4 regions of the Sphingobium sp. RSMS genome follow, and region 3 is predicted to be linked to each of the others. Evidence: predicted binding sites of a transcription regulator. Region 3 holds the regulator's gene; each other region holds the start of a gene.

What was found. The regulator LexA, encoded in region 3, represses DNA repair genes until DNA is damaged. The targets are predictions, from matches to a motif close to GTTCCNCNCTTGTTCT.
Region 1: EGM87_RS09025 (ImuA family protein) is a predicted target of LexA. The motif match lies at 6,206-6,221, and genes of this name have one in related genera.
Region 2: EGM87_RS06955 (S24 family peptidase) is a predicted target of LexA. The motif match lies at 1,847-1,862, and genes of this name have one in related genera.
Region 4: EGM87_RS17295 (ImuA family protein) is a predicted target of LexA. The motif match lies at 4,352-4,367, and genes of this name have one in related genera.

What each region holds. Positions count from the first base shown of each region.
Region 1 is NZ_CM191257.1:1,900,902-1,908,521, forward strand. It holds gene EGM87_RS09010 (pilus assembly protein TadG-related protein) at 1-1, opposite strand, end outside; gene EGM87_RS09015 (error-prone DNA polymerase) at 290-3,871, opposite strand; gene EGM87_RS09020 (Y-family DNA polymerase) at 3,868-5,457, opposite strand; gene EGM87_RS09025 (ImuA family protein) at 5,354-6,199, opposite strand; gene EGM87_RS09030 (cytochrome c oxidase subunit II) at 6,423-7,292, shown strand; gene EGM87_RS09035 (cytochrome c oxidase subunit I) at 7,292-7,620, shown strand, end outside.
Region 2 is NZ_CM191257.1:1,497,054-1,504,673, reverse strand. It holds gene EGM87_RS06975 (hypothetical protein) at 1-182, shown strand, start outside; gene EGM87_RS06970 (DUF6961 family protein) at 207-404, opposite strand; gene EGM87_RS06965 (DUF5818 domain-containing protein) at 404-712, opposite strand; gene EGM87_RS06960 (thermonuclease family protein) at 703-1,128, opposite strand; gene EGM87_RS06955 (S24 family peptidase) at 1,140-1,781, opposite strand; gene EGM87_RS06950 (hypothetical protein) at 2,542-2,727, shown strand; gene EGM87_RS06945 (AAA family ATPase) at 2,730-4,760, shown strand; gene EGM87_RS06940 (DNA phosphorothioation-associated 4-like protein) at 4,762-5,223, shown strand; gene EGM87_RS06935 (DEAD/DEAH box helicase family protein) at 5,223-7,388, shown strand; one part of gene EGM87_RS06930 (IS3 family transposase) at 7,516-7,620, shown strand, end outside.
Region 3 is NZ_CM191257.1:360,788-368,407, forward strand. It holds gene EGM87_RS01685 (ComEC/Rec2 family competence protein) at 1-2,035, shown strand, start outside; gene lexA (transcriptional repressor LexA) at 2,026-2,712, opposite strand; gene EGM87_RS01695 (hypothetical protein) at 2,866-3,024, shown strand; gene EGM87_RS01700 (molybdopterin molybdotransferase MoeA) at 3,109-4,290, opposite strand; gene moaC (cyclic pyranopterin monophosphate synthase MoaC) at 4,287-4,772, opposite strand; gene trpC (indole-3-glycerol phosphate synthase TrpC) at 4,769-5,560, opposite strand; gene trpD (anthranilate phosphoribosyltransferase) at 5,557-6,549, opposite strand; gene EGM87_RS01720 (anthranilate synthase component II) at 6,965-7,555, opposite strand.
Region 4 is NZ_CM191257.1:3,533,847-3,541,466, forward strand. It holds gene EGM87_RS17285 (error-prone DNA polymerase) at 1-1,826, opposite strand, end outside; gene EGM87_RS17290 (DUF6504 family protein) at 1,826-3,637, opposite strand; gene EGM87_RS17295 (ImuA family protein) at 3,555-4,331, opposite strand; gene EGM87_RS17300 (DUF1810 domain-containing protein) at 4,433-4,855, opposite strand; gene EGM87_RS17305 (SOS response-associated peptidase) at 4,855-5,472, opposite strand; gene EGM87_RS17310 (MbcA/ParS/Xre antitoxin family protein) at 5,696-6,046, shown strand; gene EGM87_RS17315 (RES family NAD+ phosphorylase) at 6,055-6,555, shown strand; gene EGM87_RS17320 (SOS response-associated peptidase family protein) at 6,720-7,274, shown strand; gene EGM87_RS17325 (Fic family protein) at 7,567-7,620, shown strand, end outside.

The DNA.
Region 1 (7,620 bases), 1.5 Mb from region 3:
TTCCCATTCCCTTCCTGCGTGGAGCATCGCTCCAGATCACAGTCGGGGTTTTAAATATTATGGGTTAATGAAATATGATTTTCTAACATAAATTAGTTATATTGAATAGTATATAACTTTAGTTATATCAATATTGAGATAAATTAATTGATTTATTTTCGCATCTATATTCTAAATAATACCCGATAAATATATTATAATATGAAATATTTCTACATATTTTTGAAAATAACTGAGATTTTCTTGCCTGCCTCCTCTCTGGGACGACAAGCTCAACCACCCTTCAGTCTCAATGAAAATCCCGCGATTGCGGCAATATCCGCACATTGCGCGGATGTCCTGAAGCGTGCCTCTGGCGCGTGCGGGAAGACTCCTGCACATCCGTTTGCGAAAGCCGTGACAATTCCGCGGTCCTGTCATGCACGCGGGAAGCCATCAGGTGGACGACGCCTTCCTTGCTGCGCTGCACTTCCCCTTCGACCAGCATCAGCCGCGACGCCATGACCGGACGCCGCTGCATTTCGAACAATCGCGCCCATAGAAGAATATTGGTGATTCCCGTCTCATCCTCGATAGTGATGAAGACCGCATTGCCCTTGCCCGGCCGTTGCCGCACCAGCACCACGCCGGCCGTCTTCACCAGGGCTCCGTTCTTCGCCGCCGAAATCTGGTTGCAGCTCAGCACGCCCTCCGCCGCGAAGACCGGGCGCAGGAATTGCATCGGATGCCCTTTGAGCGACAGGCGCGTCACCAGATAATCGGCCTCGACATGCTCGGACAAAGCCATGGCAGGCAGCATCGCATCAGGCTCCTCCCCCAGTTCCTGGGCCTTGGCGGCGGCGAACAGCGGCAATTCATCCGAAGGCGTCCGTCGCGCTTCCCACAGGGCAGCCCGCCGGTCCTTCCCCAGCGAGCGGCAGGCATCGGCGTCCGCCAGCAACCGCAAGGCCCGCGCCGGCAATCCCGCCCGCCGCGCCAGATCCTCCATGGTGGAAAACAGCCCTTCCTTTCGCGCCGCGACCAGTTGCTTCGCCCAATCCTCGCGAAAACCATCCACCTGCCGCAGTCCAAGGCGCAGCGCCAGGGCCCGCCCCGCCCCCTCGCCCCGACCGTCATCCCGCGACCGCAGCAGCGGTTCGAGCGCATTGTCCCACCCGCTCATATTCACATCGACATCATGCACGGTGACGCCATGCTCCCGCGCATCGCGCACGATCTGGGCCGGGGCGTAGAAACCCATGGGCTGCGAATTGAGGAGCGCGCAGGCGAACACCGCCGGCTGATGGCATTTGATCCAGGCCGACACATAGACCAGCCGCGCGAAGGACAGGGCATGGCTTTCGGGAAAACCGTAGCTGCCGAAACCCTCGATCTGCTTGAAGCAGCGTTCGGCAAACTCCGCCTCATAGCCGCGCTTCACCATGCCCCTGATCATCTTCTCGCGAAAATGATGGATCGTGCCGACATTGCGGAAGGTCGCCATGGCGCGGCGCAGGGCATCCGCTTCCGTCGGCTTGAAGTCCGCCGCCGTGATCGCAAGCTTCATCGCCTGTTCCTGGAACAGCGGCACGCCATAAGTCTCGCCCAGCAATTTCTCCAGTTCATCGGCTGGTCCATGATGGGGGGACGGCCGGGGATATTCGACCTTCTCATCCCCGCATCGCCGCCGCAGATAGGGATGGACCATATTGCCCTCGATCGGCCCGGGACGAACGATCGCCACCTGCACGGTCAGGTCATAGATGGAGCGTGGCTTCAGACGGGGCAGCATGTTGATCTGCGCCCGGCTTTCCACCTGGAAAACGCCGATGCTGTCACCCTTGCACAGCATGTCGTAAACGGTTTCGTCCGCCGCCTCCATATCGACCGTCAGCTGGTGATCGCCCAGCCCCTGTTCCCGCATCAGGTCGAACGCCCGGCGGATGCAGCTCAGCATCCCCAGCGCCAGCACGTCGACCTTCATCAGGCCGAGCGCGTCGATGTCATCCTTGTCCCATTCGATGAAGCTGCGATCCTCCATCGCCGCATGATGCAGCGGCACCGTCTCGTCCAGCCGGTTCTGCGTCAGCACAAAGCCCCCCACATGCTGCGAAAGATGGCGCGGAAAGGGCTCTGACAGCAACTGGTCGACAATCGCCTTCAACTGCGCGATCTGCGGATTGTCGAGCGCGAAGCCCGCCTCCACGATCCGCGCATCGTTCATGTCGCTCGAATAACTGCCCCACACCGTGCTGGAGAGGCGGGCCGACACATCCTCGCTAAGGCCCAGCGCCTTCGCCACTTCCCGCACGGCGCTGCGCGAACGGTAATGGATGACGGTCGCGGCGATCCCGGCGCGATGACGGCCATAGCGTTCGTAGATATATTGCATCACCTCCTCGCGCCGCTCATGTTCGAAATCGACGTCGATGTCGGGCGGTTCGTTGCGATCTTCGGATACGAAGCGGGAAAAGAGCAGGTCGTGCTTGAGCGGATCGATGGATGTCACGCCCAACAGGAAGCAGACCATGCTGTTCGCCGCCGATCCGCGTCCCTGGCAAAGGATGCCCTTGGTCCGGGCAAAGGCGACGATGTCATGCACGGTCAGGAAATAATAGGCATAGTTGCGCTTGGCGATCAGTTCGAATTCTTTTTCCAGTGTCTCGCGGGCCTTCAGGGGAAGACGCGCGCCATAGCGGGCATGGGCGGCGGACCAGGTCAGTTCCTCCAGCCATTGCTGCGCCGTCCATCCTTCCGGCACCGGTTCATGGGGATATTCATAGGCAAGCTGGTCGAGCGTGAAATGCACCCGGCTCAGCAAATGTCCGCTTTCCGCCACTGCCTCCGGGCAATCGCGGAACAAATGGGCGATTTCGGCAGGGTCATGGATATGCCTTTCCGCATTCGCCTCCAGCAGGCGCCCTGCCCTGGCGATGCCGGTGCCTTCGCGAATGCAGCTCAGCACATCCTGCAGGGGACGCTGCGCCGGACTGGCGTAGAGCGCGTCCATGGTCGCCAGCAAAGGCACGCCCGCCGCCACGGACAAGGCCTTGAACTGCGCCAGCCGCCGCGCATCCCGCCCATCCCGCCCCAATGCCGCCGCCAGCCAGACCCGGCGCGGCGCAAGACGCGACAAGCGCGCCAGCAATCCCTTCAGATCGGACGGAGCCGGCGGCGGCACAAGACTGAGATGGCCCTGCCTGATCGCTTCCTTCGGGGGCCGGTCGTCATAATCATAGTCCACCGGCTTGCGATGCGCGGTCTGTTGGGTGGCGGTGGAGCCAGGCATCACGATCAGCAGCAGATCGTCCAGATAGGCGGTCAGATCCTCATAGCGCAGGATACAGTCGCCCTTCACCGAACGGAGATTGCCGACGGTCAGCAATTTGGTGAGTTCGCCCCAACCCCGCCGCGTCGCGGGATAGGCGACGATGTCCGGCGTTCCATCCACGAAGACCAGCCTTGCGCCGACGACCAGCCGCAGGTCGGTCCGGCAGGCGCGCTCCTCCTCTTCGCTGAGTTCCAGCGGCTGCCCCGCTTCCTTGCGCGCCTCCAGCAAAGCGGCGCGCATCCGTTCGGGCCAGCGCTTGCGCGCGACATGGGCGCGGACCACCCCGGCGACGCTATTGCGGTCGGCTATGCCCAGCCCCACAAGCCCCAGGGCGATGGCGCGCGTCACCATGTCCTGCGGATGGGATGCGCCGCGCAGGAAGGAGAAATTGGTCGCCGCCACCAACTCGGCAAAGGGAGGCGCCTCTGCCGGCCCGATCGGCGGAGATTCGCCGTGCGACCCGCGCCGCCCCTTTTCCCGCGCAGCCTCCAGCGCATTCAGTTCACGCCGGTCGATGGATTTGGGCCTGGACGGGTCTGGACCCTTGGCGTGGCGCTTCATGCGAACAGGCCATGGATGTACCAGCCGGGATGTTCCGCTTCGGCGCCGTAAAGCCCGTTGCGGAATATCCAGTAGCGCCGCCCGCGCGCATCCTCGACCCGGTAATAGTCGCGGGTCAGCCCCACGCTCTCGCCCTCCAGCGCGCCGTCCCTGGCCGTCCACCATTCGGGCGCGATGCGTTCGGGGCCTTCATAGCGCGTCACTTCATGCAATGCCTTGCGCCAGCGGAAGCGATGGGGCGGACCATCGGGCACCTCGGCCACCACGTCGATCGGCTGCGGCGGATCGAACAGATGCAGCGGGCGCATGGGCGGCTCCCCCTCCTGCCCCTCTTGCGGCCAGTTCATGGGGGCGCGGCTTTCCACGGCGGGCAGGGCAAGCTGGGCCTGTTCGGGGATATGGCTGTCCTTCGGGTGAAGCCGCTGGATGCGAGCCCGGCCTGCCCGGATCGACAGCCGGTCGACCAGAGCCGCGACGCTTTCCTCGCGACGCGCCTCTCCCCCTTCCAGCGCCAGTTGCGTCGGCGCCATCGGCTCCGCCTGCGGCACGGTGAGGCGCAGCATGTCGAAGCCGAAACCGGGATCGAGCGGATCGGACAGCGCATCGATCCGTTCCTGCACCAGCCGCATGATAGCGGGCGCGTCCCGCACCGGCAGGCTGGTTTCCACCCGCAAGGGAAAGGCAAGGCCGTCGCTGCGGAAGAACAGCGCCTCGAACCGTCGACCGCCTTGCCCGCGTTCGCTGAGCCGCTCCCCCACCTCGGCCGCCATCTCCTCCAGCGTCCGGAGGGCAAAGGCGGTGCTGCCCATCGGCTCGGCAAAACGCCGCTCGATCCGGATCGCGGGACGCGACCGCCGGGGTGCAAGAGGCCGCCTCCCCAATCCCAGCAAAGCGTGCAGCGCGTCCACCGCCGCCTCACCGAAGCGCGACGCCAGGACCGCCGCCGGCCGCGCCGCCAGATCGCCCACGGTCCGCAGTCCCGAGCGGCGCAACGCCACCGCGCTTTCATCCTCCAGCCGCAACGCCTCGACCGGCAGGCGGCGCAGCGCCGCATCCTCGTCCGCCGCCGCGCCCACCGGAAAACGGCACAGCGCATGCGCACCCTCCGCCGTTCCGGCAAGGGCATGGCGCACCCGCATGCCATGACGCTCCAGCCGTTCGGCCGCCTCGCGCGCCAGCATCTCCTCCCCGCCCCAGAGATGCGCGCAGCCGGTAATGTCGAGCATCAGACCGAAGGGTGAATCCAGCGCCGCAACCGGCGTGTAGCGGGAACAACCGTCGCAGAGCCGCTCCAGCCAGTCCTGATCGCCATGGGGATCGGCATCGAACACGCGCAGGTCCGGTTCCCGCGCACGCGCATCGGCCAGCGTCATGCCCGGCGTCAGGCCCAGCGCGAGAGCGTCGGCGTCGAGCGTGGCCAGCCGCATCGCGCCGCGCACCTGTTCGACGACGGCTGCGGGACCTTCGCCCTGCGCCCAGAGATCAGGCCGCGCGATCCGAAGCCGGTCGATCGGCAGGAACGGAAACCACAGCGCCAGATAGCGGCGCTTGCCCATCGCGTCCTCCGCCCTCCCGTCCGCTGCCATCCTGTCCAAGGCCATGGCGTTCATCGCGCCCACCTCCACTTCCTTCAAACATGCCCCGGCCATTGTCCCAGACCAGCCGCCAGCCGAGCCCGTCCCGTCCCGCCCGCCGTCGCAACAGGCCAAGGTCGAAGGCGCTTCTGCCCGGCCCGTTTCCCGGCAAGGGCAGAGAGGGCGCCGCCGCAACGCGCCAGCGCGTGTCCGCCGCGCTAGGCACCGGATCGCCGCCCACCCGCAACAGGAAAGCCGTGACGCCGGACGACTCCGCCGCCAGCGCCAGCCGCCGGCTGGCTGTCAGGTCGAGCAAGGGCGCCGGCCCGCGCAATTCCACCACAAGTGCGCCCAAAGCGGGGCATCGCAGCGCGTCGACCGCCGCTCGCAGCAGCATGGCGTCATCGGCCATCGCGCCGATCAGCAACCGGGCGGGATCGATGCCCAATGCGGCCAGTCCGGGGCCATAGGGCATGCCCCCCGCCCGGCCCGCCGCCATCGTGCGCAGCCAGAGCAGGGGCGCCTCCCCCGCCGCCAGCCGCGCGAGGATCAGGGCCAGCCCAGCCCCCGCCCCCCCTTCCTCTGTCGCGGCGAAGAATTCATGCACCCGACCCCGCGCCAGACCGCCGTCCAGCGCCAGGTCGAGCGGCGCATAGCCGGTTTCCACCCGCGCATGGGGCTGGGAGGCTGGAACGCCCTCCAGCGATGCGATATGCCGCCTGAGGGCGGCGAGGGTCTTCACCGACTCAGCCATATATTCGTTCCCTGTTTGTTCTTTTCGCCGCAATGACAGGCGCTGTCAATCGACCGTGAAGGCCCGAGCCGGAAAAGGCGCTGGCGACGCTCGCACCCCACAATTTCCCAAACGCTTCCCCCGTCAGCGCTTTTTCTGTAAGTTGTCGCGGCGGGTGTTACCGAGGCGACTCGAAATGCCGGACTGAAAGGCTGCGAGCGCCTGCCAATGTGGGAGAGGGCTTGTGCCGGTTGCGGTAGCCATCGCCATGCTCGTGGTCGGTTCGGTCGCCTTTCACCTGTTCAGTCCATGGTGGCGCACGCCCATCGCATCCAATTGGGGATCGATCGATTCCGCGCTCGACGTGACGCTCTGGATATGCGGGGCGGCCTTTGTCGGGCTGAACCTGTTCCTTGCCTGGGCGCTGGTCAAATATCGCCATCGCCCCGGCCATCGCGCCCATTATGAGCCGGAAAACCCTTCGCTGGAAAGGCGGCTGACATTCTGGACCGCCATCGGCATCGCCGGCATGCTGGCGCCGGGGCTCGCGGCCTGGGGCAAATATGTCTCGGTGCCGAAAGAAGCCACCGTCATCGAGGCGGTCGGCCAGCAATGGCAATGGTCCTTCCGCTATCCCGGTCCGGATGGCGTGCTGGGTGCGGCGGGGGTCAAATATATCACCCCCGACAATGGGCTGGGCCTCGATCCGCTCGACCCGTTCGGCCGGGATGACATATTGGTGGAAAGCGGCGACCTTCATCTGCCGGTCGGCAAGCCGGTGAAGATCGTGCTGCGCTCCAAGGACGTGCTGCACGACTTCTATGTGCCGGAATTCCGGGCCAAGATGGACCTCGTACCCGGCATCGTCACCTATTTCTGGCTGACCCCGACCAAGACGGGCACGTTCGACATCCTCTGCGCCGAACTGTGCGGCACCGGCCACCATGCGATGCGCGGCAAGGTGGTGGTGGAGACGCCCCAGGCCTTCGCGCAATGGCAGGCGCAGCAGAGCAGCTTCGGACAGATTCTGGCGGAGGCGCCGCCGGCCGCCATGTCGATCCTGCTGATCAAGGCCAATGCCTGTATCGTCCCTGCCTCCTGGAGCATTCGCTGATGGCTACCACCCTGGCCGACGACCTGCGCCCGCTGCATCATCCGCATAGCTGGGTCACCAAATATGTCTGGAGCCAGGATCACAAGGTCATCGCCATCCAATATAGCTGCACCGCCATCGGGATCGGGCTGGTGGCGCTGGTGCTGTCGGCGCTGATGCGGTTGCAGCTTGGGTTTCCGGGGGCTTTTCCGGCGATCCAGCCTGATAATTATCTGCAATTCGTGTCGATGCACGGCATGATCATGGTGGTCTATCTGCTGACGGCGCTGCTGCTGGGCGGCTTCGGCAATTATCTGATCCCGCTGATGATCGGGGCGCGGGACATGGT
Region 2 (7,620 bases), 1.1 Mb from region 3:
CGCCAGAGCACACGCTCATTCGTCTCAATGCGGATGATCCGCGCGCCCAGCGCAGCGCCAGGGTCGATCTGGCTCGTCATCTTGTCGAGCGCATGCGCGGTTTCAGGATTGAAGGCAATGCCAGTGGCCCATCCAGCGCGCAGGCATGTCTGTTTCCGGGCGATCTATCGCCGATCGGATGAACGAGACGGCAGCGTCGAAGACGGCTACTGCAGCCGGGCGCCATCACGGTTGGAGGTCAGCTGGACAATCCGCTCAGCGATGGCCTGCCACGCCCGAATTCCTGCGTGATCACCCGCGAGAGCGAGTGCGCCAATCTGTTCGGCGACGTGGAACGGTGCCTTGTCGCCATGGGTTTCCAGGACATGGTTGGCACAGGCCCAGAGTTCCCAATCGCTGAGCATCAAGAAAGCTGTCCGGCAAGCCCGGCCAGGGTCGCCAGAAGTCCGTAGATCACGAAGCCACCAGCCAGCAGGCGTTCGATTGGAAGCTGCATTCGGCGAGGTTGGGCTGTCCCTGCCGGCCAGACCTGCTTGCAGATCAAGCCGTTGAAGCCCGCACGCTGGCCAGTGACCTCGACCTCGCGGCCGACAAGGCGCCGAGCTGACCTCGGCGCATCCAGTTCCCAGTGGCCGCCGCCTGCCTGGAGCACGAGGCCAAACGGCCCTTCGACGAGCTCGCCACGAAGGTGTAGGTCGGGGCTTACCGGCACGCTGGCCCTTTCCAGTAACGGTCCCATCGCAGCACCGTTCGCGTACGGATCATTGCGCAGGAGAGATCTGCGCCGGAGGGCAGGCGGCACCAGGCGGCCGTGCGGCTTCCGCCTGCAGAACCCTCCGAGCGGCACGACAGCCGCGGACCTCGAACCACAATGTGACCCGTCGAAATCGTTCCGCGCGCGCCGCCCATCAGCTGGACGAGCGCATCGCGTGCCTCAATCGCCGTGGCATCGGGGCAGGGCTGATTGGTGCGGCAGCTGCCATCCATTTCTCGGGCAGCGATGCCAGCGATGCGAATGCGGGGCCCTTCCGCACACCAGACCAGGCCATCGCCATCCCAGACATGGGTTGGTGTGCATGTGAAGGTCTGACTGGAGGCGACGATCGAGGCGGCAAGGAGGGCAAGCATAAGATGACTCCTTAAAGCGCCCGTCCGAACCAGAGAACCCGTCCGACGATGTTGAGCGTCCGCTTTTCCAGGCCGCGCCAGCTCGGATAGGCCGGGTTGTCGCTCAAAACCGAAGCGCGCTTACCCTGCGGTTCGAGGGCAATCCGCTTGACGCTCAGCATGTCATCCATCCGCAGGACATAGATCCCGTCTCTCAGGCGCGCCTGGCCATCGGCAAGATCGACCATGACCTCGTCGCCATCGTGGAGGGTGGGCTCCATCGAGTCGCCATGCACGGCGATGATCGACAGGCTCGATGCCTTGCTGGCGGTCAGCCGGCGCAGCCACTTCTCATCGAAGCCGAATTGCGCGGATTTGGATTCCATTTCGGCCAGAGCGCCGTGGCCAGCCGATGCCTCGACATCGAGAACGGGCACATGGACCAGTTCGACGACCGGACCTGAGCGACGGGCAGGGGCACCAAGCACCTTCTCGTCTACCCCGAAAAAGCGGGCGAGCACCGAGCGATCCTGCTCATCCAGGTGTCTCGGGCTGCCGCGGCGAATGTACTGCTGGATATAGGCTGCGTTGCGCCCGAGCAGTCGCGAAACCGAGGAATAATTGCAGCCTCGTTGCTGGATCAGTTCGTCCAGGGCTCTGCGTGCGTCATCCATGACTGCCAGTCCTATCGCGGGTTCCTAGGAAAATCGATCCTAGACTCTAGGAAGCCTTCCTAGTAAGAACATAACAGGAACACAAGTGCAAAACGAGTCTGGACTATGGAGCTTCTGGAGCAGATCGAGGAATATCTAGCGCGAACCCAGACGTCGCCAAGCACCTTCGGCAGGTTGGCAGTTGGAGACCCACGGCTGGTCGCCGATCTGAAGTCCGGCAGGCGGCCGCGTCGACGGACCGAAGAGCGTTTGCGCGGTTATATGAATGAAGTCGGAGCAATTGCTGAAATTTGCCGAACTGGCCATAGCGTTCGCAGCCCAATGGGATCGCGTGAGGTTAGTAGGATGAACGGGTGATTGAAGACTGTCCGTTGTCAGAATATTCGGCACAACTCGTGGCGTAAATTAGCGGATTGTTGGTCTCGTCGTCTCGCCGAAGCTGGGGATTTTTCATCCCTAAGAAGGGCCGTCTAATTGATTGGCAATAAGATAGTGGCGGTGGGAGGGAACCTATGAGCGAACGGTCCTAACTCTCCGCCTCAGCGTCCGTGACGCCTCAATGTACGAAGCCGTCAACCTCAGATTGCAGGGCTCAAATCGGTTCAAATGCACCGCCGCCGATCAAAGCCCTCAGACACAACACTTCGCCCATCACAAATTGGTAACTGAGACCAACATATGGTGGGACAGTTCGCCCTTGTAAGCGGGCAAGGTTTCTATCTAGGATGAGCTGCAATCAAGGCTGATGAGCGGAGTGGGCATGAACGGAACAGGCGATGAGGATAGCCCCGGCGGAAAAGAAGGATTTGATGTCAGGGAGTTAGACAAGCTCATTCGTCAAATCGTCGATAAAGTCAGAGGAAATTACTTCCTCAATGGGGAAACCGCGCGAGGGATTCCTGGGGAAGTAAAGAAGATCATAGACAATAATGTGGACCGCCTCTGATCATGCAAATAGAATATATTCGTATCGAAAATTGGCGTAGCTTTTACGGCGAGAACTCGTTTCTCGTCTCCACCGACCCTGAGAGGAACGTTACGCTCATTAGGGCTGAAAACGGTGTAGGCAAAACGAGTCTATTAGCAGCCATCAATTGGTGCTTTTTCGACATTTTACCAGCCCCAAGCGAATTTGAGGACCCCGAACGGCTGGTCAACAAATTTGCAGCGCAAAAAGACGGCGCTACCACAACGACCGTTGAGATAGATTTCAGGCACGAGGGGAGAACTTATCGCGCCTCCAGAACCTACGATCAGCCACGTAGAGAAACCAAGCCGCTTCGCCTGAGTGAAATCGATAACGGCGCCGAGGTTCCGAGCGCCAAAGACCGGCCTGATCGCTTTATCAACTCGGTCATTCCTAAAGAGATGGCCCCACATTTCTTTTTCTACGGAGAGGCCACTAGTCGATACACCGGTGCCTCCGGGGCCAAAAAATTTGGTGAGGCAGTGAAGGGCATCCTTGGCTCGACGGTTGCCAGAATGGCCCTCGATGACTTGTCCAAGGTAATGGGCGACTATAAGCGACAAGCATCTGATAACACTAGTGAAGATGCGCAAGCCGCCGAAGCAGCCATTGAAAAGACCGACGCAAGGATCTCTCAATACCGAGAGCAGATCACAAAGTTTGAACAAGAGATTGAGACTGCAGAAGACCGCATTCAGCGCCTCAATCAAGAACTTGCAGGGGCTAAACCTGCGAAAGAGGCCCAAGCGCGCAGAGCCCGCATTGAGGCCGACATTCGACAGAAAGAGGCCGAAAAGGCGAAGGCTGCACAGCGAGCTGACAGCTGGATGCGTACCTTCGCGACCTCAGTACTGGCTGAGGAGCTCGTCGCGGAAGCCGGCAATGTCATCCGAAACGAAGACACGCGCGGACGGCTACCTGCACCTTATGATCAGAAGTTCGTGGATGAACTTTTAGAAGATGAAATGTGCGTGTGCGGTCGTCCAATCGCTCAGGGCAGCCCTGAATACGAGAAGATCAAGGCACTCCTTGAAACCGCCGGGGACCAGGTGGTCATGTCACGCGTGATGACCACCAGCACGGCCCTCGGAACCCTTGTCGAGAAAAGTAAGCGCGCATGGAGCGACTTTGAACGAAATCAGGAAGACTTGCGCCGACTCGAGGGTGAGATTCAGAGACTTGATGCAGATCTCCAAGAGATATCGAAAGAGCTGGCAAGCAATCCCATCGACGACATCGCGGCCAAGGAAGCTTCTCGAGAGAGGGCAAAAGAGCAAAAGCGGCAAGCGGAACGCCAGCGCAATGACTGCCAGGGATCAATCATCGCCTTTGAAAGGCAGAAGAAGGATTTTGAATCTCAGCGAGATCAACTTGTTCAAAAATCGGAAGCCGCCAAAAGGTATGTTAGGCGCGCACAACTAGCGGCAGCATTAACCACTCGCCTGCAAGGGCGCCTGCAGCAGGAAGAGGAAGCAGCGCGAGCTAGCATCGAAAAAGAGATCGACGGGATCGTTCAAAGCGTCATGCGCAAATCGGTCAAGGTTACACTGGATAAGAATTATCAGCTTAAACTGACCGATGAGCGCGGCACTGAAGCTGCGAAGAGTACGGGCGAAAATCAGCTTCTAGGACTGGCCTTTACTGGGGCAATTGCGAAATACGCCAAGGAAAGGGCGGATTTAGTCGATGACATCCTCCTTCCAGGCACTGTGGCCCCGCTAGTGGTCGACTCCCCGTTTGGTCACCTCGATCCGGTCTATCGGCGCGGCGTAGCTGAGTTCCTACCGAAGCTTGCGTCGCAGGTGATCTTGTTTGTCTCAACATCGCAGGCTTCAGATGTGGTGATGGAAATGCTCGGTCCGAAGATACAGCACGAGTATGTTTTGACGCGGCATAACCAGATTGATGGCGCAGGAAAACCTCGCGAAGACATCGTGATAAACGGAAAGACGTACGACCTTACTATTTATAATAGTGATATCGACGGAACAAAAATAACCGAGGTTATGTGAAATGCGTCTTATTCAAACGCCAGTAAAGCGAAGCCGGGAATTTGAGGAGACCCTTCAAAAGCTTGGCGGAAAAGATGCCACCATGTTTCCGACCTTGAGGGAGGCGCTTACTTTTTGCGCGGTCCTTGGCTTTAAAGAGCGGAGAAAGAAACCTCTGAGCAGCTCGATCGGGACGGAGGACATCGCGGGCGCGCAATATCAGACCAATGATGCCGTGGATTTGATGTTTGCACTTGCATTGGCCGACGCAGGCAACTCCGATATTCTTCGCCCCGACAGAGAGGCCGATTGCGTCAAAATTTATGAAGAGTACGCAAACGGCGGCCTCGAGCTCGTGCAATCATGGATTGACCGCCATGCCAACATTGACGTTGAGGACGCAGTTTGGCGAGGCCTCCAGTCCATTGGGGTCAGGCCACATGACAAAAGCTCTACCCCCGAAGTCGTAGTCCCAGACTTCTGATGCTCAGAAAAGTTCAATTAAAAACGAGCTACACATCGGAAGTCGACGATATTTACGCCGACTTTTTCGTACCTTCGTTGTCCGCGTGCGTTAGCTACCAAAGAGCTGTGGGGTATTTCTCACTCGCTGTGCTGCTCAATGCACCGACAGCCCTATCTCAAATCATTGAGAGCGATGGGAAGGTTGAACTCATATTTGGAAAGCTGGTATCGCCTTCTGATTTTGAGGCCATCCGAGACAGTGCGATGGATCCCTGGGAAGATGCAGAGCTTCCCTCGTTTGCAGCCATAATCGATGATCACAAAGGAAGCCTTCTAGAATACCGTGTTCGCTTGCTTGCCTGGCTGTTCAAGGCTGGGAAGCTGGAAATGAAGGTTGCCATACGTCCAGAAGGACTTTTCCATCAGAAGATTGGCATTCTTCGTGATCGCTTCGGCGACGCTGTTAGCTTCAGTGGTTCCATGAATGAAACGATGAGTGCACTAGACCCTCGGTATAATTCCGAGGAGATAACTGTATTTAAGTCGTGGAAGGATGGACAACGAGAGTACGTCGAAAATCATCAGAGAATTTTTGATAAGCTCTGGTCGGGGCAGACTGAAAGCTCCACTATAATAACGTCTATACCCGAGGCTATAGAAGCAGGGTTAAATTTTGTTTCGGAGCAATTTCCTGAAAAGCCGACCATTAAGTCCGAAGACGAAAAGGTGAAGGACTTTTTTGCGCGTCGTTCGGGCGTGCTGCGCTCGCGCCCGCGCGTTCCAGAGCAATTCAATGGCAAGCCTTTCGAGATGCGTCCGCACCAGATGGCCGCGATACGTTCTTGGGCGGCGAACTCATACAACGGCATCCTAGAACTCGCGACCGGTGCTGGTAAGACTGTGACTGCCTTGTACGCAGCTACACGCTTGATCGAGCAGAATGATGGAATGGCGCTCGTAGTCGCAGTTCCTTATCAGGACTTAGCAGATCAATGGTGTAAAGAGCTTGCAATATTCAATATTCGCGCATTGCAATGCTATGGATCCCGCTCTGAATGGGAAGATGAGTTTAAGGCGTACCTCAATCGTAACAGAGGGCAGCAAAAAGAGTTTTTAGCTATCGTAGTGGTCAATAAGACCCTGAAAACAGAGCACTTTCAAACTCTGGCCACGCAGCTTGACCCATCGAGACTCATCTTCATTGGTGATGAATGCCATCACCATAGCGCTGAGGGCTTTGCTGGGAAGATGCTGCCGGGTGCAAAATTCAGAATTGGCCTATCTGCAACGCCTTTTCACTACCTCGATGAGGAGCGGAATGAGAGGTTGCGAGCCATCTATGATAAATCCGTATTCACTTACACCTTAGCTGATGCCGTTCGTGATGGCGTCCTGACGCCCTACGAATATCACCCCATTCCCGTAGAACTCACATTGTCAGAGGCAACTGAATATCTAGAACTCAGTGATCAGATTGCTCGACTTTTTGCCCAGTCGAAAGGCACAAAGGACAAGCAGAGCAACCAAAAAATGACCGCACTCTTGATGCGGCGGTCTCGGCTGATTGGGTCAGCTGCAAACAAGCTTCCTGCGTTGAATGATTTGCTGGATAATCATGGTAAGGTTGAACCCTATTCGCTTTTTTATTGCGGGGATGGCCGAACACAGATTGAATTTGATGATATCGATGATGCGTCGGATGATGCTGACAATTTTTTAGTCAAACAGCGCCACGCCGTTTCACAGATACTTGCTGCGCGAGGTGTTAGGGTTTCTCCTTTCACGTCGGAGGAAAATCGCTCACAAAGACGCGAAATCCTTCGAAGGTTCAAGGACGGAGAAACTGAAGCCCTGGTGGCGATAAGATGTTTAGACGAGGGCATTGATGTTCCCGCTTGCAGGACGGCCTATCTGTTGGCGAGCTCTAGAAACCCTCGTCAATTCGTTCAAAGGCGCGGCCGCATTTTGCGAAAATCCGAAGAAAAGGATTACGCAAAGATATTCGACTTTGTCGTTGTCCTCCCGGAAAATTACGTTTCGTCTTCACAAGACGCGAGTGACTTTCTCAGGAACGAGCTTGGAAGAGTCGCCGATTTTGCCCGAAATTCTCTATATCCGAGCAGCTCGGTTCAGCCACTAATGCCATGGCTTCGTCGCTATCGATTGGAGCATCTGGCAGTCTAATTTTCAGCCGCCCGGGTCCACGTAAATGGATCTCGGGCGCCTAATTTCCTCCTAGTGATTACGGGAGGTGAGTAGCCCCTAGATTTCTGGACGCCTTCGATCCTAATTTTGAGGACAGGAGGCGACGATGGGGAAGCCCAATTTCAGCGATGAGTTCAAGCGTGATGCAGTGGCCCAGATCACCGAGCGAGGGTATCCGGTAGCCGAGGTCTCCCAGCGGCTCGGGGTCAGC
Region 3 (7,620 bases):
GCTATGGGTTCCGGTCGCCCTGGCTGCGGGAATCGCGGCCTGGTTCCTTCTGCCTAATCGGCTGGAATGGCTGGCCTTTTGCTGCGTGACGCTTGCGGTTGCCTGCGCCGCGCTGCTTTTGCCGCCCGGTGGCCGGGTGCGTCAGGCGATCGTCGTCGGTGGCATTCTTGCCTGTGCGGGGTGCCTGCTGGTCTGGGGGAAAGCGACGATCGTCGGATCGCCGCCCCTCGACCGCCCGGCCTTCATCTCGCTGAAGGGGGAGGTCCGGTCGGTCGAAAGGCTGCCCGCGCAGCACATGAGTCGCGTGCTGGTCCGGCCTGTCGGCGTGCCTGCCCTGCCGCCCCTGGTGCGCGTCAATCTTGACGATGCGTCGATGCCGCCGGGGGTCGGGGAGGGAGCCATCATAGCCTTCCGCACAAGGCTGATGCCGCCTGCGCCGCCCAGCCTGCCGGGCGGCTATGATTTTGCGCGCCGCGCCTATTTCGAGGGCGTCGGCGCGACCGGGCGTGTGCTGCCGCCGGTTACGGTCCTGCGGCCGGCCACGGCCGGCCCCCGGTTGAGGGCGCGTCTGTTCGAGCATATCCTGGAGCGCGTTCCGGGACAGGGCGCCGGCATCGCCGCTGCCCTGGCCACCGGCGATCAGGGCGCGATCGCGCAGGCAGATGCGGAGGCGATGCGGCGGAGCGGCCTTGCGCATCTGCTGTCGATCAGCGGTCTGCATGTCACGGCCCTGATCGCTGCGGTGATCTTCCTGTTGATGCGGATGATGGCGCTCAGCCGCCGGGCGGCTCTCGACTGGCCGCTGATGCTGCTGGCCGCGGGCGGCGGCGCTCTGGCGGGCATCGGCTATACGCTTCTGACTGGCGCAGAGGTGCCGACCGTGCGATCCTGCGTCGCTGCCCTGCTTGTGCTGGGCGGACTGGCGATGGGGCGGGACGCGATCACGCTCAGGCTCGTGGCGGCGGGGGCGCTGGTGGTGCTGATCCTCTGGCCAGAAGCATTGGTGGGGCCGAGCTTCCAGATGAGCTTCGCGGCCGTGATAGCCCTGGTGTCGCTGGGCGAGCATCCGGCCTTCCGCGCCTTTCTCGCGCCGCGTGACGAAGGGGTATGGCGCCGGATCGGGCGCAATCTTGCGGGCATGCTGGCGACCGGCCTGGTCGTGGAGCTGGTGCTGGCGCCGATCGCGCTGTTCCATTTTCACAAGGCGGGCATGTTGGGATCGATCGCCAATCTGGTGGCCATACCGCTTACGACGCTGGTGGTCATGCCGCTGGAGGCGACGGCCTTGCTGCTGGACCTCGGCGGGTGGGGTGCGCCCTTCTGGTGGCTTGCCGCGCGATCGATCGACCTGCTGTTGCTGATTGCCCATGGCGTGGCGTCCAGCCCTTGGGCGGTGGTTCTGGCGCCCGCCCAGTCGGGCGTGGTGTTCGGCCTGATGCTGCTGGGCATGCTGTGGTGCCTGCTATGGCGAAGCCGGTGGCGCTGGGCGGGTCTGATGCCCGTGACCACGGGCGTCATGATGGTGCTGACCAGCCCGATGCCCGCCATATTGATAAGCGGGGACGGCCGGCATGTCGCGGTGCGCACTGCCGATGGCGGCATGGCGATGCTGCGGGCGCGAGCCGGCGGCTATGCGCGCGACGTCATGGCTGAAAGCGCGGGTTATGACGGTACCTTGCAGGCATTGACGGCGCTGCCCCAGGCCCGCTGTTCTCCCGATCTATGCGCCGTTCGCCTGAAAGGAGGGGGCCGGAACTGGAACCTGTTGCTGACGCGACGCAGCGTGAGGATCGATAATGCGATACTGGCGCGGGATTGCGCCTATTCAGACATCGTCGTCAGCGACCGCCGCCTGCCGGGCGCCTGTCGCCCACGCTGGCTGAAGGTGGATCGACGCTTCCTCGCCAGGACGGGTGGCCTGACCATCGATCTGGACCATGGCACCATGCGCAGCGCGAAGGCGTGGCATGATGAGCACCCCTGGGTCGCGCGGCCTTCCAGCCGGCCGCGCGAATACAGGAAGCATCAGTTATAGCGGCGCAGCAACCCGGCCAGCTTGCCCTGGATGCGAACCTGCCGAGGGTCGTAGATTTGCGGTTCATAGGCGCTGTTGGCGGGATCGAGCCTGACCTTCGGACCCTCACGCCGGAAATATTTCAGCGTCGCTTCATTTTCGTCGATCAGGGCGACCACGATCTGCCCCTCGCGCGCGACGTCGGTGCGCTGGATAAGCGCGAAATCGCCGTCCAGAATGCCCGCTTCGACCATTGAATCCCCCGCCACTTCCAGCGCATAATGATCCCCGGTGCCCAGCAGCGCGGCGGGAACGGAAAGCATGTTCTGCCCCTCCAGCGCCTCGATCGGCACACCCGCCGCGATCCGGCCGTGCAGCGGAATCTCCAATATGTCGTTGGCGGCGACCGGTGGCCTGCTGGCCGCTGGACCGGGCGTCAGCGGCGGCTTGGCAGGCACGACGACCTTGGGAGCGCGATGCATGGCATCGGGCAGTTTGAGCACTTCCAGTGCGCGGGCGCGATTGGGCAGGCGGCGGATGAAGCCGCGTTCCTCCAACGCATTGATCAGGCGGTGGATGCCGGATTTGGACCGCAGGTCCAGCGCTTCCTTCATCTCCTCGAAAGAGGGGGATACGCCTCCCTCCTCCAGCCGGGTCTGAATGAAGCTCAGCAATTCCTGTTGCTTGGGTGTCAACATCTCGCCTTGCCCTCCTTGGAACGGATGGAGAACGCATAGGAAACGGAACGGGGCAAGTCAAGCGCCTAACCGTTGGGCGCTTTTGCTGGAACGCGGAAGGCCGCAGGCCGTTTAACGCCTGCCTTCCACGAAGAAGGTGAATAGGAGAGAAAGATGGCCAACCAGAACAACCAGGGCGGCGGTCAACGTCGCGACCAGCAGGGCGGCGACCGCTCCAGCCAGGGTGGACGCCAGCAGCAGCAGGAAGACCGGCAGGGCCAGATGGGCGATGAACGCCGTCAGGACAAGTCGCCCGGCAAGCAGCAGCGTTGAAGGAACGGCGGCGGTCCAGCATGGCTGACATCGCCGCCATCCGTCAGGACTGCACTGGAAGGGGTCGCGCGGCGGCCCCTTTCCTTATGCGAGGGGAAGGACCGTGACGGGATCGCCGGCGGCGACCGGAGCAGAGCCGGCGGGGCGCAGGATGAGGCAGTCGGCCATCGCCATGGCCGCAGTGGCGGCGCTGTCCTGCGATGTCACGGAAACGATGCCCGCTTCCGTGCGGAAGGCGCGGAGGTAATCGTCGCGTTCCCCCGTGGCGGGCAGCGGCGCGGCGAGCGTCGCCGGCGCGGTGCGGGGCAGGGGCGATGCCGCGCCCATCATGTTGCGGACCAGCGGCAACAGGAACAGCGTCGCCGTCACGAAGGCCGATACCGGATTGCCCGGCAGGCCCAGGAAGACGGCGGAACCCAATGTCCCCGCCATCAACGGCTTGCCCGGACGCATGCGGATCTTCCAGAAATCGAGCGAACCCCCGGCCTGGACGAAAGCCGGGCGGACGATGTCGTGATCGCCCACCGATGCGCCGCCGGTCGAAACGATGATGTCCGCCTGGCTGGCGCGGGCAAAGGCCTGGACCATGCCGGGGAGATCGTCCGGCACGATCCCCAGATCGATGACATCGCAGGAAAGGCCGGCGAGCAGGGCGGCCAGCATCGGCGCGTTGGATGAGGGAAGCTGGCCGGGCTGCGTCGGCGCACCGGGGGGCACGAGTTCGTTGCCGGTCGAGAGCAGGGCGACCCGCGCCCGGCGCGATACGGGCAGCGTCCCATGCCCGGCCAGCACGGCGAGCGCGATCTGCGCCGCCCCCAATGCGCTGCCGGCCTTCAGCAAAAGGCCGTCCTTGCGGAAGTCGGAACCGGCCGGACGCACATGACGCCCCTTCGTCAGCGCCTCCTCCAGCCCGCGCAGCATGTCCCCCTCGCGCGCGGCATTTTCCTGAATCAGGATGCTGTCGGCGCCCTGCGGCAAGGGCGCGCCGGTGAAGATGCGGCAGGCCTGGCCGGGTTCGAGGGGCGGAGGCGGCGGGCCGCCCGCTGCGCTTTCGGCGGCGACCTGCCATGGCCCGGGCCATTCAGCGGCGCGCACGGCATAGCCGTCCATGGCGGAAAGATCGGCCCAGGGCTGATCACGCAGCGCAACGACATCTTCCTTCAGCCATCGTCCGGCGCAGGCGGGAATGGGCATATGCTCCATCGGCAGCGGCCTTGCCAGCGCCATCAGGCGGCTCTGCGCCTCCGCGACCGGAAGCAGGCTCATGACGCCGGCCCGTCCCCAGCCGTCCAGTCGCCGGACTTGCCGCCGCTCTTGGCCAGCAGGCGCACGTCGCTGATGATCATGCCCTTGTCCAGCGCCTTGGCCATGTCATAGACCGTCAGCAACGCGACCGACGCGGCGGTCAGCGCCTCCATCTCGACGCCGGTCTGACCGGCGGTCTTCGCGGTCGCCGTCACGGTCACGCCGCTGCCGTCGAGATCGAGGTCGATGCTGACCGAACTGAGCGGAATCGGGTGGCAGAGCGGGATGAGGTCGGCGGTCCGCTTGGCCGCCATGATGCCCGCCACGCGGGCCACGGCCAGCACATCGCCCTTCTTCACCAATCCCTGCTCGATCGCTGCTGCTGCATCGGGGCTCATGCTGATGCGGCCGCTCGCGACAGCCTTGCGCGCGGTCGTCGCCTTGGCGGAAACATCGACCATATGGGCCGACCCCTCCTCGTCCAGATGGGTGAGCTTGCTCATCGCCCCGTCAGCAGCCTGCGCGTGGCGGTTTCGACATCCGCCTGCCTCATCAGGGTTTCCCCCACCAGAAAGCAGCGCACGCCATGGTCCGACATGGCGATCAGGTCGTCATGGCTGCCGATGCCGCTTTCCGCAACGAAGGTGCATCCTTCCGGAGCCTGTCCGACCAGTTCGTAGGTGCGGGCGAAATCGACCGTGAAGTCGCGCAAGTCGCGATTATTGACGCCGATCAGGCGCGAGCGGAGCTTCATCGCGCGCTCCAGTTCCTGCGCATCATGCACTTCAACCAGCGCATCCATGCCCAGGCCAAGGGCGGCGTCCTCTATCTCCGCCATCTGATTGTCGTCCAGCGCGGCGACGATGATCAGGATCGCGTCGGCGCCGAGCGACCGGCTTTCCAGCACCTGCCAGGGATCGACCATGAAATCCTTGCGCAGCACCGGCAGGGCGCAGGCCGATCGGGCCGCGACCAGATAATCGTCATGCCCCTGGAAATAGGGTTCGTCGGTCAGCACCGACAGGCAGGCCGCGCCACCCGCCGCATAGGCGCGGGCATGGGCGGGCGGATCGAAATCGGGGCGGATCAGGCCCTTGGACGGGCTGGCCTTCTTGATCTCCGCGATCAGGCCGAATCCGGGGCGGGCGGCACCGTCCAGCGCCTTGCGGAAGCCGCGCGGAGGCGTCTGTTCGGCGGCGCGGGCGTGAAGCGAGGAAATGGGCGTGGCGGCCTTGCGCCGGGCGACTTCCTCCCGCTTTACATCGCAGATTTCGATCAGCTTGTTCGTCATTTATAGGCTATCCAGCAATTGAGCAGCGCGTTGGCAAGGCCGCGGTCGATGGTTTCGGCGGCTTCCTCCACGCCTTCGCGGAAATCGGACACGGCGTCGGCCACGACAAGGGCGGCGGCGGCGTTCAGCAGCACCGCGTCACGATAAGGCCCCCCTTCGCCTTGCAACAGGGCGCGCAGGGCGGCGGCGTTATAGGCGGGGTCGCCCCCCCTGATCGCCTCGACCGGATGGGTGGACAGGCCGAGTTCGGCAGCGGTCAGGCGGCGCGTCGCAACCAGCCTGCTGCCTTTCACCTCCGCCAGAGCATTGCCGCCGGCCAGCGACAGTTCGTCCAGCCCTTCGTCGCCTGAAACGATCATCGCATGATCGACGCCCAGTTCCGCAAGCGCCTCCGCATAGACGGGGACATAGTCCGGACGCGCTATGCCGACCAGTTGACGGCGCACCCCGGCCGGATTGGCGAGCGGCCCCATCAGGTTGAAGATGGTGCGTTCCCCGATCGCCCTGCGGATGGAGCCAAGCCGTTTGAGCGCGGGATGATAGTTCTGCGCAAAAAGGAAACAGATGCCAAGATCGGCCAGCGTCGCTTCGGCTGTCGTGGCGGCGCGGTCCAGGTCCAGGCCGAGCGCTTCCAGCGTATCGGCTGCGCCGGCCTTGGAGGAAGCGGCGCGGTTGCCATGCTTGGCCACGGGCACGCCCGCCGCCGCGACCACCAGCGACACGGCGGTCGAAACGTTGAGGGTATGATGGCCATCGCCGCCCGTGCCGCAGACATCGATCGTGCCCGCCGGCGCCGTGACTGGGATCATGCGGTGGCGCATGGCGCGGGCGGCGGCGGCGATTTCCGTTGCCGTCTCGCCACGCCGGGCCATGGCGACGAGAAAGCCGGCGATCTCCTCTTCCGGCAGGTTGGCGTCGAACAGCAGGTCGAAAGCCTTTGCGGCCTGTTGCGCGTCGAGTGGGGTGGCGGGATCGGGCAGGCGGGTCATCGACGCTGCCTTAATCATGGGAAGGCGCCGGAGTCGAGATGGGGAAGCGCGAAAGTCGTTATGGCAGCGCAATATGGTGCGCTAGGCGATGCGGTCGCTACAAGTTTGCCGCGGCGTTCCTGCCTTCTCGTAATTTGCCGGACGGGCTGATTTGGGGGTAATCGGACACCCGCTTTACCCCTCTCCCTTGAGGGAGAGGGCTGCGCAGACTTGGCAGCTTGCTGCCTAGTCGTAGCTGGAAGAGGGGGTCGCGATCCAGGGGATCGCGCGGGCCGCAGGCCCGCTCCCCCCTCATCCAAATCAGCCCAGGCTCCTTCATCGCCAAGGCTTCCTATCCTTCCCCCTCAAGGGAGAAGGAAGGTCCTGAATTGGCCATTCCCCCCAAATTCCGAACTTGGTCTAAGGTGAGGCCGCTTCAGGCCGCCGCGCGTTCGCGAACTGGAATGCCGGCGATCCGCATGAAGTTCGCCAGCATGTCATGACCATGTTCGGTGGCGATGCTTTCCGGGTGGAACTGGACCGAATGGATCGGCAGGTCGCGATGCCGGAAACCCATGACCGAGCCGTCCTCGCTGGTGGCGTTGACGATCAGCGTTTCGGGAATCTCCTCGACGATCAGCGAATGGTAGCGGGTGGCCGTGAAGGGCGAAGGCAGCCCCTGAAACAGACCCGTGCCGTCATGGGTGACGGGAGAGGTCTTGCCGTGCATCAGGCCGCCGCGCACCACCTTGCCGCCGAAATGCTGGCCGATCGACTGATGGCCCAGGCACACGCCCAGCAGCGGCGCACCCGCATCGGCGCAGGCGGCCACGAGATCGAGGCTGACGCCTGCTTCATTGGGCGTGCACGGACCGGGCGACAGCAGAAATGCCTGCGCGCCGGTGGAGAGGGCCTGGCCGGCGGAAATGGCGTCGTTGCGGACAACCTCCACCTGCGCTCCCAATTCCATGAGATAATGGACGAGGTTCCAGGTGAAGCTGTCATAATTGTCGATGACGAGGATCATGCAGCGGCTTTAGCGCGGGATCGAAGCTTGGGGAAGGGCCGCATTTCCGCGGCAGCGACGATTTG
Region 4 (7,620 bases), 570 kb from region 3:
TGAATGGGTCCTGGGCGGACGATCGCCACCTCGATCACCAGATCGTAGAATTCCTTCGGCTTGATCCGGGGCAGCATCGACATTTGCGCCCGGCTCTCGATCTGGAATACGCCCAGCGTGTCGGCGCGCTGGATCATGGCATAGACGTCGGGGTCATCATTCTGGAGGTCGGCCATGCCGACCCTGATCCCCTTATGCTCCTCCAGCAGGTTAAAGGCGCGGTTCATGCAGCCGAGCATGCCAAGGCCCAGCACATCGACCTTCATGAACTTCAGCGCATCGATATCATCCTTGTCCCACTCGATGATCTGTCGGTCCTCCATGCGTGCGGGCTCGATCGGCACCAGATCGTCGAGCCGGTCTTGGGTCAGCACGAACCCGCCGGGATGCTGGGACAGATGCCGCGGAGTGCCGATCAGCTGGCGTGACAGTTCCAGCGTCAGCTTGAGGCGATGATCGTCGGCATTGAGGTTGAGGCTCTCGATCTGCTCGTCCGTGATCCCGTCCATGGACCAGCCCCAAACCAGCCCGGTCAGCATCTTGGTGAGATCACGGGGCAGTCCCAAGGCCTTCCCGACCTCGGCCACTGCGCCACGGGTGCGGTAGCGGGTAACCACGGCGGTCAGCGCCGAGCGCGTGCGGCCATAGGTCTCATAGATCCACTGGATAATCTCTTCGCGCCGCTCGTGCTCGAAGTCGACGTCGATATCGGGCGGCTCCTTGCGCTCGCCCGAGACGAAGCGCTCGAACAGTAGCTCATGCTGGATCGGATCGATCGAGGTGATGCCGAGCATGAAGCAGACGCAGCTGTTCGCCGCTGACCCGCGCCCCTGACACAGAATGCCGCGCCGCCGGCTCTCCGCCACGATCGCATTGACGGTCAGGAAATAGGGCGCATAGCAAAGCTGGTCGATCAGGCGCAGCTCATGTTCAATCTGGTCGCGATAAGCTTTGGGCAGGCCGCCCGGAAACATCCGCTTGGCCGCTGCATCGGTGAGCGCCGCCAAGGCCTGCTGCGCGGTGCGCCCCTCCATCACCTGCTCATAGGGATATTGATACTGGATCTCGCCAAGATCGAATCGGCACTCAGCGGCGATATCGGCGCTGGCCTGGATCGCGTCAGGAAAGGCCGAGAAGCGCCGCTCCAGTTCCTGAGGCGATTTGAGGTTGCGGTCCATATAGCGTTCGCGCTTGAAGCCGAGGCCATCGATGCTGGTCTTCTCGCGGATCGCGGTCATGACATCCTGGAGCGGCCGGGCTTCGGGCGTGTGATAGAGAATGTCGCCCGTGGCGACGCTGCGCACGCCTGCCCGCCGCGCCATGGCATCGAGGGCGTGCAGGCGGGCGAGATCGTCAGGACGCCGGCGCAGCGACAGCGCCATATAGGCGCGGCGGCCGAAGGCGTTCCGTAGATCCGAGAGGTTGGCGAGCGACGCGCTGTCAGGCAGGTCCGGCACCAGAATGGCGATCAAGCCCTCGGCATGGTTCGCGACATCGGCCCAGTGGAGCAAGCAGCAGCCCTTGCCGCCCCGCGCTTTGCCGACGGAGAGCATGCGCGTCAGCCTGCTCCACGCTGAGCGGTCTGTCGGATAGAGCAGTAAGGCCCGACCATCGGTCAGATCGACGCGAGTGCCAGGGATCATCCGGACCTGGGTGGCTTTCTGCGCTTCCCAGCCACGCACCACGCCTGCGACGCTTCCCCAGTCCGCAAGCCCGAGCGCCCTATGGCCCAGCAAGGCAGCGGCGGAGAAGAGCTGCTCCGGCGAGGAGGCGCCGCGAAGGAAGGAGAAATGGCTCGTCACCTGTAGCTCGACATAGCGGGTCATCAGCCGAAGATCCCGTGCATGTACCAGCTCAGATTGCCGGTCTGCTCATCGACGCCATCACCACGGCGGAACAGCCAGAAACGCTCACCGCCGGTTGCCTCGACCCGGAAATAGTCCCGCACCGCCCACATCTCGCGGGCGCTCCGCCACCACTCGCCATGGATGCGCTCGGGGCCATCGCCTGCGATCACGCGATAGTCGGTCCGACGCCAGGTGAAGCGGCGGGGCGGGTGATCGGGGAGCAGCGCCACGACATGGGAGAGAAGCTCGGGCCTTCTGAGCATCCGCACGGGGCGCTTCCAACTCGGCCAGCCCACGGACTTTGCCAGAGCCTCGACCCGCCGGACTGCGCGTTCGGGCACATCACTCTCGTGGGAGGAAAGGCGGAACGGCGCGTCAGGTTCGATCCGACCGGCGAGCTGATCGATGAGCGGGGCGATGTCGTGTGGGCGGTCACTTGTGCCAAGGCCCGCCTCCAGCGTCTGTGCCCGAAGTTCCTCAACCCGCGGCGCGACGAGCATCATCGCCTCGATACCAAGCCCAGGGTCGATTCGCTCGATCCGCATGTTGAGCATGCGCTTTAAATGCCGGGCATCGCGTGTGGCGCGGGCGGTGCCAATCGCGACATGCTGCTCGGTACCATCGACAATCATGCAGGTAAGATGGGCAGCGCGCAGGCCCATGCCGCGCTCCTGCAGCACCACCACCAGATCGTTGACCAGATCACCGATGACCTGGGTGATGGCCTCGGCGGTGCCGATGGGTTCGAGCAGCCGTCGCTCCGCCCGTGGTGGCTCGAAGGGCACGACCGGGACGATCGGCTCGGCGACCAGTCCACGCGCTTGGTCCAATCGACGGACGGTCGTTAGCCCCAAGCGGCGGGCCAAGGGGCCGCGCGGCATGGGATATAGATCGGCGATCCGTTCAAGGCCGAAGCGCGCCGCCGACATCAGTGCCTCGGGTTCGAGCCGCAGAGCTGCGAGTGGCAGATCCGCGATCGCCTGCGTCTCGGTGCCGGGTGGCAGCAGGGTGATGGCTTCGCCGCCATAGCGCGCCAGCGCATAGGCGGCGCCCGGTGTGCCGGCAATGGCGATGCTGGCGGTAAAGCCCAGCCGCTCGAGGAAGCGCTGCAGCCGTCGGCAGAAGCGCGCCTCGCCTCCGAAGAGGTGGGTGGTGCCGGTGAGATCCAGCCATAGCCCGTCCACGCCCGACGGGCAGGCGGTCGGCGTCCAATGTCCGACGGCATGGAGCGCCAGCCGATCTAGCCAGGCACGATCGGCCTCGGGATCGGCGTCACGCACATCGAGGTCGGTCACCAGCGCGCGAGCGTGGGCAGCCGCCATGCCGGGACGCAGGCCAAGCTCAAGTGCCACCGGGCAGGCGGCGGTCACCATCTCACGCTGCCCTGTCCGGGTGATGAGAATCATGGGCTGCCCCCACAGCGTCTTCCATGTGGGAGCGGAAGCAGGCCGGATGCTGGCGCCGCCTTCGTCCGTCGGCATGGCTTTGAAAAGATGCTCCGCCGACTCGCTGCGGCGGCCCATCTCGCGCATGGTCGGCCGCTGGTGCGCAGGCAAGGCGTCGATCTCGCTCTGGCTTGGGCGCTGGGCACCTTCCCGCGCCCAGCGCGCACCGGGCCGCCAGCCACCGCCGCGCGGCACCGAACAGGCTCCTGGATTGTCGTCGATCGGTCCTGCAAAACGCGCAGCGAACGACGGGCCAGCGGGCTCAGGCCGCTTGGCTGGCCGCTCCAGCCGCCGCAGACGCTCTATGGGAAGCTGCGGCAGGTAGAGCGAGGCGACCCTGATCATCGCACGCGTCCAGTTCGAGGGAGAAGGGATTGCCGTTTCGCTGACGGACGAGCTCGACGGACCAGCGCGCGCGTCCGACCCCGGGATGGGGAAGACGCGTCGAGGGCACGCAGCCGATTCGCCAGCGGGTCATGGCCGACGAAAGTCCGCTCAGCGGACAACGGGCGCGCGACCGGTGGCGGCGGTAGAGGAGGATTGGCGTCTTGCCGTCAGAGGCAGCGAGCTGCAGCCGACGGGTCGCCGTCTGATCAGCTGATTTGACCTCCGCAATGACGCAGGCAAGCGAGCCGTCGCGGAGAGCATCCTCGCTCATGGCGAGGACGGCGCTGTCGCTCGTGCCCTGCGCATAGAGAACCCGCTCCGGTCTTAGCCCTACCTGCTCCAGCCCCGGCGCATAGAGGTCGAACTTTGTGAGCGCCCAAAATACGGTAAATCCGGGCTGCGCTGCAAAGCGGGCGGCAATGCCGGCCGCGAACAACGTTGCGGCAGCGTCATCGCTAAGCGTCGCAGACGCGGCGGCAATCTCGTGTAATGCGCTGCCGTCCAACCCACGATCGGCTAGGCGCTGGTCAATCGCGTCGATGCCGAAGGGCAGGGCAGGCCCCCGCGCGGCGCGCGCCTGCGTGAGGTCCGCCAGTAGGGCGGCAAGAGGAGTGGCGCGAGGCCGGTCAAACGTAGAAGCGGGGCAGACCATGGGAACATATCGACTCAGATGTTCCCTTTATGTTCCGTTCGGCAGGGAGATTCGTCAAGCGGGATGAATCGTAATTTTTCCTTCGCCCGTCTTCAGATGGATCAGTCCGCAAGCATTTGCAGGGTCACTGGGTCGCGCTCTCCGCCGAACCAGCGGTCCAGCGCGCCCGCGAACAACGGACATGGCTCCGCCGCCTCGAACAGGGTTAGCGATGAACGCAGCTTCATGGCATCGATGCTACTGAACACGGCGACGGGATCACAGGTGCCCAGCTGCTGTAGTGCGTCTACGCACTCCCGATAGCGCGGACCAAGCAGGTCGTGCTCGAGATAGGCGCGGGCTTCGTCGATCGACGCGATGCCATAATAATGGGCGGTCGGACTTTGCCCCAAGCCGCGCAGCTGCGGGAGAATGTACCACATCCAGTGCGAGCGCTTTGCTCCAGCCCGGATCTCCGCCAATGCGGTGGCGTAGCTATTTTCCTGCGCCTCGACGAAGCGGGCGAGGGTGGCATCGGTGGTCATTAGAGCAGCGCTCCCTGCGCTGGCGGCGAGCCGTAGACCTGGGTGACGGGCAAGCTGTCTTGCGGCAGCCAGCGCAGCACTTGGCCGGCGGGTACGGTTGGATCAAGCCAGTCAACCCACTGCTCGCGGGTAAGGGGGATGATCTGCCTATGATGGTAGGGAGCCACGTCCGGTCCTGCGTCCATGGTGAGCATAGTGAAGGCTTCGCCCAGCGGGCTCTCACGCCATATGCCTGCAATGCAGAACCAGCGATGATCTGCCATGGTGAAGAGCCATTTGTCGAGCCGCTTCTGCTTGGGATCGGCGGGATCTGTAAACTCGTAGAAGCCATCGGCCAGAATCAGGCAGCGGTGAGAGGTGAACTCGCGCCCCTCGGAGCGGAAATTATAGACTGGTTTGCCCTTCGTGCCCGGCCAGCTCCATCGTCGGTTGACCAGCTCCCCTGTGCTCCGCTCGCCCTCCACCGACCGAACGATCGGCGCCATGTCGGTCATCTTGATGTCCTCACGCGCGGGCACATTGGGCTTACCCTCCGGCATCTTGATCTTGATTTTGAGATCTTCAAAATCCTCGGCGATCGAGGCGATGTCGACCTCCAGCCTATAATCGTTGCACATCGCTCCTCCTTCTTGGCCGCGCTTGCCCCTGCCATCCGGCAAAACGGAGCTAATTGGAGATTCGGCGCATGCTGGTAGGTTAACGCGCGACCAGTCCGACTGTTCGCCACGGAAATATGACATCGTCTTTGGGCGGTCGAGCAGAATGTCAGCGCCTACCCCAGCTTGTATGTCGCACATTGTGACGCTATATTGCGTCAAAATGATTGCGTTAGGAAGTGTTATGGGCCTGCTAGAATATGCCGATCACGGACTTTTTGCTCCGAGTAAGATCGCGGCAGCATTCCGGACGACCAGCGAGGAGGTTGCTCGATCGGCCGGCCTGGGTCGTGACGCTGTACAGCGCAAAGAGCGCTTGCGTTCCGATAAAACGCAGCGCCGCCTGAGGGAAATGATCGAGGTGATCACCAAAACCAGCCCGCGCTTCGGATCCCCTCTCATCGCCTATGCCTGGTACAGGTCGGAGCCACTGCCGGGATTCTCCGGCCAGACGGCCATGCAACTCGTGCAGGATGGCAGGGCGAGCGAGGTGCTGGAATATATCGACGCTGTCGACGCAGGCATTTACGCCTGACTGCGTTCATGCGCTACCAGGGCAAACTCTACCGGGCGCTGAACCCAATCTATGCGCGCGAGCCACTTTCAGGCCGGGGTGCTGCCCTATATGGCGGCCGTTTCAATCCCAAAGGAACAGCCACTCTCTACCTCGCAACTTCATTGCAGACGGCAATTAGAGAGGCAAACCAGGTCGGAGATCTCCAACCGACGACGATCGTCTCCTACGATGCAGATATCGCGAATGTCTTCGACGGTCGTGATGCTGCTGAACTCGGAAAGTACGGGATGATCCCAACCAGCTTAGGCGAGCCGGCCTGGCGCGATCAGATGAAGAAGGCCGGGAAAGCGCATACCCAGATCTTCGCTGAAAGCCTCATCTCCGACGGCTTCAACGGCTTGCTCGTTCGCAGCTTCGCTCGCGGCGCCACCGATGAGGATATCAACCTCGTGCTCTGGAAGTGGAGTGATAGACACCCGTTTAAACTCACGCTCATCGATGATGATGGACGCCTGAGTAATATCTGAATCTTGGGTGGGGCGGGTCAGCGCCGTTTCCTGCCAAGCTGCTGCGAAAGGCCTGCCAACAACGCAGCCATATTGGCGGAATACGCTACGCGGGGATCGTTGATCAGCCCCTAACCTCGCAGCCGGTCACTCTACCGGCTCATCGACTCCCTTCGCCGGAGGGCTTGACCCTGCTGATTGTTCCCTATATGTTCTCATCAATGGACTCGAAATCAACCCCGTTCGATGCCGACGCGCTCGGAAGTCGCCGTGCGATCATCCGGCGTAACCCGAATGACGTAGAAGAGATCGAGATGATCGAGGCAGCCTGGGGGTCAGACCCGCGCTTTAGCGATGGGGTGCGCTACGAGTTCATGCGATCTGAAGGGCGATCATTCCCGAGCAATCGCTGCCTGGTGCCGGCTTCGGAATTTCACATCCGCAATGGCGAGAAGAAATTCCGGGTGACCATGGAAGACGGCAATTTCTTCTATCTCGCCGCCATTTGGGAGCCCGCCATGGGCGACTGGCCAGTCTCCTATCGCATTATCACCGTTGACGCGAACCCAGAGGTGATGCGCTACCAGGAGCGTCACGGGGCCATCATCCAGCGCTGGCAGGTCATGAAGTGGCTGGATTGCCAGGTACCCGAAACGGATCTGCTGGTAACCCCGCCTGCGCATCTGTTTTCGGTCGAGGAGATCCTGACCAAGCCTGTGCAGACCAGTCTGGCGTTTTGAGCAAGAGCGGGGCGGTGAATCCGTTCGCGCATACCTTCGCCGATCGATGGCAGCTTGTCGGGCGGCTGACACATCGCCGTTGAAGAGTGAGCCATCTGCCAGTTCCAGCAAGGCCGACCGGCTCGGCGGCAGGGCATTGGCGGCGTCCGTGATGGATTGGAAGATCGTGGCAGGCCAGCCCGTCCGCCCCGGCTACAGCTTTCGAAACGGCATCCTACGTTAATTTTCGTAATCAATCTTAGATGGTAGACGTCATTGGTAATCGTTTTCGTATCGCGCTAAGTGTTTTCACATGAAAGATGACATAGATGACGGTCGGCCGAAGCTGGGCCATATGTGGCTGCGA